Regions from separate parts of the Pseudomonas sp. JQ170C genome, predicted to be linked through region 1. Evidence: riboswitches for the same ligand, from Rfam matches in the RefSeq annotation. Region 1 holds a riboswitch; the other holds the start of a gene.
What was found. Region 1 has a riboswitch for cobalamin ahead of cobO (cob(I)yrinic acid a,c-diamide adenosyltransferase). Riboswitches for the same ligand answer to the same signal wherever they lie in the genome.

Region 1 (3,825 bases):
AACGCCGCCACCAGCACCTCGGCGCAGTCGTTGATGCCTTCGACCTTGAGCTTCATGAAATCGTCGGAGCGCTCCCCCAGTGCCTGGGCGGTACGCACCCGTTCTGCCTCCACTTGCTGCTGGATGCGCTGGCGCAGGCTGCGGTCGGTGATGCGAATGAAGCGCCACGGCTGCATCAGGCCGACACTGGGGGCCTGGTGCGCGGCTTCAAGCAAGCGCGCGAGCAGCTCGGGCGCCACTTCACCCTTGATGAAGTGGCGCATGTCGCGGCGCTCACCGATGGCGCGGTACACCGCGGCGCGTTCAGCGTCGGTAAAGGCATGCTCGCTCATGGTGCCAACAGCGCCGCCGACGCCTGGGGGTTGGAGGCAAAGTAAAAGTGCACATAGGAGGCCGTCAGCCGCCCACAGCGGTACACCGCCTCGGCGCCGCGCCCGCCGTTGGGGCTCTGGCCCCGGGCAATCGGCTCAAGCGCGGTGCTGGTCAGGGAGTGGTGATAGGTGTGCCCGCGCAGGGTGCCTTCCGGCAGTTCGACCGCCTGCAGGGCCAGTGCCGCCAGGCGCTTTTGCATCACCGCCTCGCCGGCCAGCAGGCCCAGCAACTCGGCGCGCTCGCCAGCGACATCGGTCAGGGCATCCAGGAGGTAGAGCATGCCACCGCACTCGGCGAGCAAGGGCTTGCCCTGCTGATGATGGGCGCGGAGGGAGGCCAGCATTGATGTATTGGCGGCCAGCGCCTGGTGGTGCAGTTCCGGATAGCCGCCAGGCAGGTACAGGCTGTCGGCAGGCGGCAGCTCGCGGTCATGCAGGGGCGAAAAAAACACCAGCTCCGCGCCCATGGCCCGCAGCAGATCGAGGTTGGCACCATAGGTGAAGGCGAATGCCTCGTCGCGGGCCACGGCAATCGTCACGCCGTCGAGCAACGGCTCGATCACCTGCTCGGTGGGCCCGGCAAATGCCACGGCGGGCGGCAGCGCCGACTCGCAACTGGCACCCAGGGCCGCTGCCGCAGCGTCGAGGCGTGCATCCAGGTCATTGAGTTCGCTGGCCTGGACCAGGCCAAGGTGACGGCTCGGCAGCTCGATGCCGGTCTCCCGCGACAGGCCACCGTACCAACGCAGCCCCTCGGTCAGGCTGCCTTCCAGCAACTGGGCATGGCGCAGGGTGCCGACCCGGTTGGCCAGCACCCCGGCAAAGGGCAGGTCCGGCTGGTAACGCGCCAGCCCCAGGGCCAGGGCGCCGAAGGTCTGGGCCATGGCCGTGCCATCGATCACCGCCAGCACCGGCACGCCGAAGTGGCGGGCCAGGTCGGCGCTGGACGGCGTACCGTCGAACAGGCCCATGACCCCTTCGATCAGGATCAGGTCGGCCTCGCCCGCAGCTTCCCACAGCAGGCGCCGGCTTTCCTGTTCGCCGACCATCCACAGATCGAGCTGGTACACCGGGGCACCGCTGGCCCGCTCCAGAATCATCGGATCGAGAAAATCCGGGCCGCACTTGAACACCCGGACCCTGCGCCCCTGGTTACGGTGCAAGCGCGCCAGGGCGGCGGTCACGGTGGTCTTGCCCTGCCCCGAGGCAGGCGCTGCGATCAGGACCGCCGGGCAGTGCCGGGTGTCGGTCATAGCTCGACGCCCTTCTGGGCACGGATGCCGGACTGGAACGCATGCTTGATCATGCCCATCTCGGTCACGGTGTCGGCCAGTTCGATCATTTCATCCTTGGCGCCACGGCCGGTGACGATCACGTGCTGCATGGGCGGGCGCGCCTGCAGGTCACTGAGCACCTGGTCCAGGTCCAGGTAGCCATGCTTGAGGGCGATGTTCAGCTCATCGAGCACCACGAAGGCAACGCCGGGGTCCTGCAGCAACTGGCGCGACACGGCCCAGGCCGCTTCGGCGGCGGCGATATCCCGCTGACGGTCCTGAGTCTCCCAGGTAAAACCCTCGCCCATGACGTGGTAGCGCACCTGTTCGGGAAAGCGTCGGAAGAACAGCTCTTCGCCGGTACTGTTGCGGCCCTTGATGAACTGCACCACGCCGCACTGCATGCCGTGGCCCATGGCCCGGGCGAGCATGCCGAAGGCTGAACTGCTCTTGCCCTTGCCGTTGCCGGTGAGCACCAGCAGCAGGCCGCATTCATTGGGGGCGTTGGCGATACGCTCGTCGATTACCGCCTTTTTGCGCAGCATGCGCGCCAGGTGGCGTTCGTCACGCTCGGTGGATTCAGTCATCGAAGTCTCCGCAAACCACTGTCGGCCCGTTCGCAACGAGCGTAGCAGCACGTGGCTGCAAGGTTCGCGGCAAACAGAGGACGACAGATGTATGGAAATGGCAGACGAAGAAAGGCGCAGGGCTGCGGCGCAAGCCGAAGAAACCGCGCATCACCCTCCGTGATGCCGTTGACTGTTTCAGGCCGGTCTCCGGGCTTGTGAGCGGGGCCATGAACACCCGGGACCGCGCGCCTTCCCGGGTGGACTCACCCAGTGGCCATGCGCGGCCTTGACTCACTTACCGTTGCGGGGGCAGCGCCGGACTCGCACGCAATTGCGTACCCACCGGCTTCCCTGTTTCACCCTGCCAGGCCTTGGCCCGCAGAGCACCTGAAACAAGTCGCGAAGGTTAGAGGGTTGCACCCGGAGCGTCAATCGAAGGCGCCGGGGGAACCTCCATCGCCTGGGTGCCTCTACCTTCAACAGAGGTCAACTTTCGAGGCACACGACATGACCACGACCCGGATTGCATGGCTGCTGGCGGTGACTGCCGCGCTGGGCGGCTGCGGCGAGACCGCCCGACTGGACGTCAGTGACGGGTTCGGCCCGTCGCCGCAACTGCCCGAGCCGAACAAAACCCTGATCCCCACGGTCAACGTGGCGCCGGCGATCGGCTGGCCCGAGGGCGCGAAGCCTGCCAGCGCACCGGGCACGCAAGTGGCGGCCTTTGCCGAAGGCCTGGACCATCCACGCTGGCTCTATGTGTTGCCCAATGGCGATGTACTGGTTGCAGAGACGAACGCGCCACCCAAGCCAGAGGACGGCAAGGGCATTCGCGGCTGGGTGATGAAGAAGGCAATGAGCCGCGCCGGTGCCGGTGTGCCCAGCGCCAACCGCATCAGCCTGCTGCGCGACAGCGATCATGACGGGGTCGCCGAGACCCGCACCACATTCATCGAGAACCTCAACTCACCGTTTGGCATGACCCTGGTCGGCAACCATTTATATGTGGCAGCCACTGACCGCTTGCTGCGCTTTGACTACCAGCCCGGGGCCACCTCGATCAACGGCCCCGGAACGCCGGTCACCGACTTGCCTGGGGGGCCGCTGAACCATCACTGGACCAAGAACGTGATTGCCAGCCGCGACGGTAAAAAGCTGTACGTGACCGTGGGTTCCAATAGCAACGTCGGTGAAAACGGCATGGATCAGGAAGAAGGCCGCGCCGCCATCTGGGAAGTCGACCCGGCCAGCGGCCACAAGCGCATCTTCGCCTCCGGCCTGCGCAACCCCAATGGCATGGCCTGGGAGCCACACAGCGGGCAACTGTGGACGGCGGTCAACGAACGAGACGAAATCGGCAGCGACCTGGTGCCCGACTACATCACCTCGGTCAAGGACGGCGGTTTTTATGGCTGGCCCTACAGCTACTACGGCCAGCACCTCGACCAGCGAGTGAACCCGCAGGACCCACAATTGGTCGCCAAGGCCATCGCCCCGGACTACGCCGTGGGGCCGCACACTGCCTCGCTGGGCCTGACCTTCGCCGAACCCGGTGTGCTGCCACCGCCGTTCGACCAGGGTGCATTCATTGGCCAGCACGGTTCCTGGAAC
Region 2 (3,825 bases), 2.4 Mb from region 1:
AGCAGGTTGTTCAGCTGTAACCCAAGGCGCACATCCGGCAGCACCTGCCACCCCAGGTTGGCATCGACCACGGTAAAGCCCGGTACGGTCTGGGTGTTGGCGGTGTCGGCGTAGCGCGCATCGACGTAACGCACGCCCATGCCGGCATCCACGCTATGGCCCAGGCCTTTGTTCACCCATAGGTTGGCGGTGCGCCGTGGCACGTTTCTCGGGCGGTTGCCGGCACGCGACACCGTCTGGCCGCCCACCGTCTGGTCGAAGTCGTCGTATTTGGCGCGTACCACCGAGGCATTGGCCGAGACCTGCCACTGATTGGCCAGGGCCAGTTCCAGGGTCGCTTCCAGTCCGTCGGAGGTCTGCTGCCCGGCCTGTTCCTTGAGGTGGGTGACGGGGTTATCGACCAACAGCTTTTTCTTGACGATGTGGTAGGCCGCCAAAGTCCATTCGCCACGGCCGTCCCAGAACAATTGCTTGAGGCCGAACTCGGTCTGCCTGGCTTCGGTCAGGTCGAAGTTCTGCTGGCTCGGGCTGAGGGTGATCAGGTCGCTGACGCCGTCCTCGCTGGTGGAGTACTGGCCGTACAGCGACAGCTCGTCAGTCACGGCAAACACCAGGCCCGCGCGCCAGTTGCCTCCGCCCAGGCTGCGGTCGGTGCGGGTGTCGTTGACCAGGTTGTCGCGGTCGATGTGGTTCTGGTCGCGGCGGATGCCGGTCACCAGCGACCAGCGCTCCGACAGCTGGGTGCGGTTCTCCGCGAACAGGGCGAAGGTGCGGGTGGTGCTCCGGGATTGCGGGCGGGTCGGGTCCTGGCTGTGGAAGTAGCCCGGTGCCGGGTTCCAGGGGTCGATGTAGTCGCCGCCAATGTCGTTGTACGGCGAGTTGCTGTCGATGCCGAAGCGAATACGGTTGTACTCGGCGCCGACCACGGTCTTGCTGGCCAGGCCGAACAGCGAGTGATCGAAGGTGAAGCTCTGGCGGTCGCCGATCTGCTCCTGGTGGTGCTTGATCTCCAGGTAGCTGCCACGCTCCAGTTGCCCCAGGTCGCTGTGCCAGGTGTAGTCCTCGGCGTTGCGCCAGTGGCGGCGACTCTTGATGTAGTAGAGCTGGTTGCTGGCGCTGATCGACTCGCTGATGGCCCAGTCGGTGTTCAGGCGCGTCCATTCGTCGTGGTAGCGCTGTACGTCGTCGCGCACGTTGTAGTTCTTCTTGCGCAGGCTGTCGCGGGAATGGCCGTCGATCAGCGGTGTGCCGAAGTAGTTCATCGGCTCGGCATCGCCGCGCTCGTGGGCCAGGGTGAAGCTCAGGTCGTCGCTGGCATCGAAGCGCAACGCCGCGCTCATGGCCAGGCTTTTGGAGTCGCCACGGTCTACCCAGCCGTTGCCTTGCTGGTTGTTGAGGGTGACCCGGTAGCTCAGGCGCTCACTCAGCGAGCCGCCGCTGTCCAGGCCCAGTTGCTGGCGATCGTAGGAGCCGTAGCCCAGGCGCAGGTGGTTGCGGATGTCGCCGGCGAAGGGTTTTTTCGGGATCACGTTGATCACCGCTCCCGTGGCGCCTTCGCCGTAGAGCACAGACGCCGGACCCCGGATGATGTCGATGCGCTCGACCATCCATGGGTCGACCGGGAAGGTCAGGGTGCCGGCCCCGGTGTACATGCGCGAACCGTCGAACAGGGTCATCACCGAGCCGTGGCTGGTGAACCCACGGGCCGACAACGCGGTGTTGCCGTTGCCCGGCGTGCCCACCGAGGTGATGCCGGGTGAGCGAGTGACGGCGTCCTGCACAGTGATGTTGTTGCGACCGTCAATGGCCTCGGTACCCAGGCTGCTGGTGCTGGCCGGGGTGTCCATGGCGCTCAGGTTCAGGCGTGAACCGGCGGGCAGGGGTGTGGCCAGGCTGATCGGTTCGTTGTCGCTGGTGCTGGTGACGGCCGTCGAAGGCAGGGCCAGGGCAGAAGGGCTGTGTTCTTCAGCGAAGGCTGGCAGGGAGAGTGCCAGGCAGGGGGCCAGGGCATTGGCCGCCAGGGAGTGAAGCTTGGAATTACGGGACATGTCGTTCCACAGTCAACAGGAAGAATGAATCCCGGAGGGAACAACGCACGGAGGAATTGCGCGCGCAGGCGAACGCAACCCGGCCTGCGCCCGCCCACCGCGGGGTTGCCAAACAGAAGCTTCAGGCCGGTCTCCGGGCTTGCGAGGGTCATGAAGGCCTTCACCTTCCCATGCCGAGGCACAGTGGTGTTTTGAAGGCTTCGCTCGCTTACCGTTGCGGGGGCAGCGCCGGACTAGTCACGAACGTGACGCACCGGCTTCCCGTTTCACCCTGCGCACGGCGGCGCAGGACACCTGAAACTGGCGCGCATGGGAACACCGAATGCTTTTGCCGTCAATCCGTAGGAGCGGGCTTGCCCCGCGATGCGGTGTGTCTGAATGAATGCAATCGCGGGGCAAGCCCGCTCCTACGGATCATCAGCGGCCGCGTTTGCGCGATACCACGGCCTCGATGTTCTTGCGCCCGATCAGCTTCGGTTGTGCAGGTTCTTCCAGCCACTTGTACATCACCAGGCTGTCCACCAGCCCCAGCCGTGCATGGCGATACGCCCGCGGCAGGCGCCCGACGATTTCAAAGCCCAGCTTCTGCCACAAGGTCACGGCTGCTTCATTGCTCGACACCACCGAATTGAACTGCATGGCCAAAAAGCCCTGCTGGCGCGCCAACTGCTGGGAGTGCTCGCACATCAGGCGGGCCACGCCGCGACCGCGGGCGGCTTCGCAGACCATGTAGCCGCAATTGCTCACGTGGCTGCCGGGGCCGGCGGCGTTGGCCTTGAGGTAGTAAGAGCCGAGCAGTTGGCCGTCTTCTTCGGCCACCAGGGTGTGCAGGGGGGATTCCAGCCACAGTTCACGTGCCTGATCCAGGTTCAGGGCCGGGTCGAAGGCATAGGTTTCGCGGGCGCTGACGATGGCCTGGAAGGTCGGCCAGAAGTGTTCGAAATCAGCGGCGGTCATGGGGCGGAGGGTAATCATGGCGGTTCCTGGCAACGTGAACCGCGAGTCTGAAAGCGTTGGTGCCGGCATGCAACTGTTTGTGCAGGCCGGCACCGATGTGGTCAGTTATCGCCCTTGCCGACCGCATCCATCGCCCGCGCCGAATACACCAGCGCCGCGCCGGCATTCATGGCCACCGCCACGCCCAGTGCCTCGGCGATTTCTTCACGGGTCGCACCTTGCTTGACCGCCTGCGCCGAATGCACGGCAATGCAGCCGTCGCAGCGGGTCGTCACGGCCACGGCCAGCGAAATCAACTCGCGGGTCTTGGCATCCAGGTGGTTGGTCTTGGCCCCGGCGCCGCTGGCGGTCATATAGCCGTTGACCGTGTCGGGGGACAGTTGCTTGAGGTCGCCGATACCGGCCATCAACTGCTTACGGTAGGCGTCCCAGTCCATCATGCTCATCGTCTTCACCTTGTGCTGTTGGCAACATGAACAGTGAAGCTAGTTTTTTTATCGGCGGGGTGCCGTTGGTCGATGGGCCTGAACGGGTAGGACTTTGGGTGTAGGAGCGGGCTTGACCCGCGATAGCGATGTGTCTGGAAGATCGCTATCGCGGGGCAAGCCCGCTCCTGCACACACAGTTCAGATGTAGATGAATACCAGCACCAGCGCTGCCACTACCGCCCATTTCTCCAGGTAGTAACGGGTACGGTTGCGCTTTTTCATCGCCTTGCCACGCTCGCGAACCTTGTAGATGCGGGTGAACAGGCGGTTGATGCCGCCGGTCTTGTCGCCGGCATCGTTGGGGGCTGCCGCGGCAGCCATCACCTTGCGGC

Region 2: it holds a riboswitch for cobalamin, as region 1 does, so the genes downstream of both, U9R80_RS10220 (TonB-dependent receptor) here and cobO (cob(I)yrinic acid a,c-diamide adenosyltransferase) in region 1, are expected to answer to the same signal.

Annotation. Positions count from the first base shown of each region.
Region 1 covers NZ_CP141608.1:4,570,480-4,574,304, forward strand. The annotation lists gene bluB (5,6-dimethylbenzimidazole synthase) at 1-332, opposite strand, end outside; gene U9R80_RS20810 (cobyrinate a,c-diamide synthase) at 329-1,624, opposite strand; gene cobO (cob(I)yrinic acid a,c-diamide adenosyltransferase) at 1,621-2,232, opposite strand; cobalamin riboswitch at 2,396-2,620, opposite strand; gene U9R80_RS20820 (PQQ-dependent sugar dehydrogenase) at 2,722-3,825, shown strand, end outside.
Region 2 covers NZ_CP141608.1:2,166,090-2,169,914, forward strand. The annotation lists gene U9R80_RS10220 (TonB-dependent receptor) at 1-2,048, opposite strand, end outside; cobalamin riboswitch at 2,156-2,361, opposite strand; gene U9R80_RS10225 (GNAT family N-acetyltransferase) at 2,466-3,023, opposite strand; gene U9R80_RS10230 (carboxymuconolactone decarboxylase family protein) at 3,107-3,451, opposite strand; gene lpxO (lipid A hydroxylase LpxO) at 3,632-3,825, opposite strand, start outside.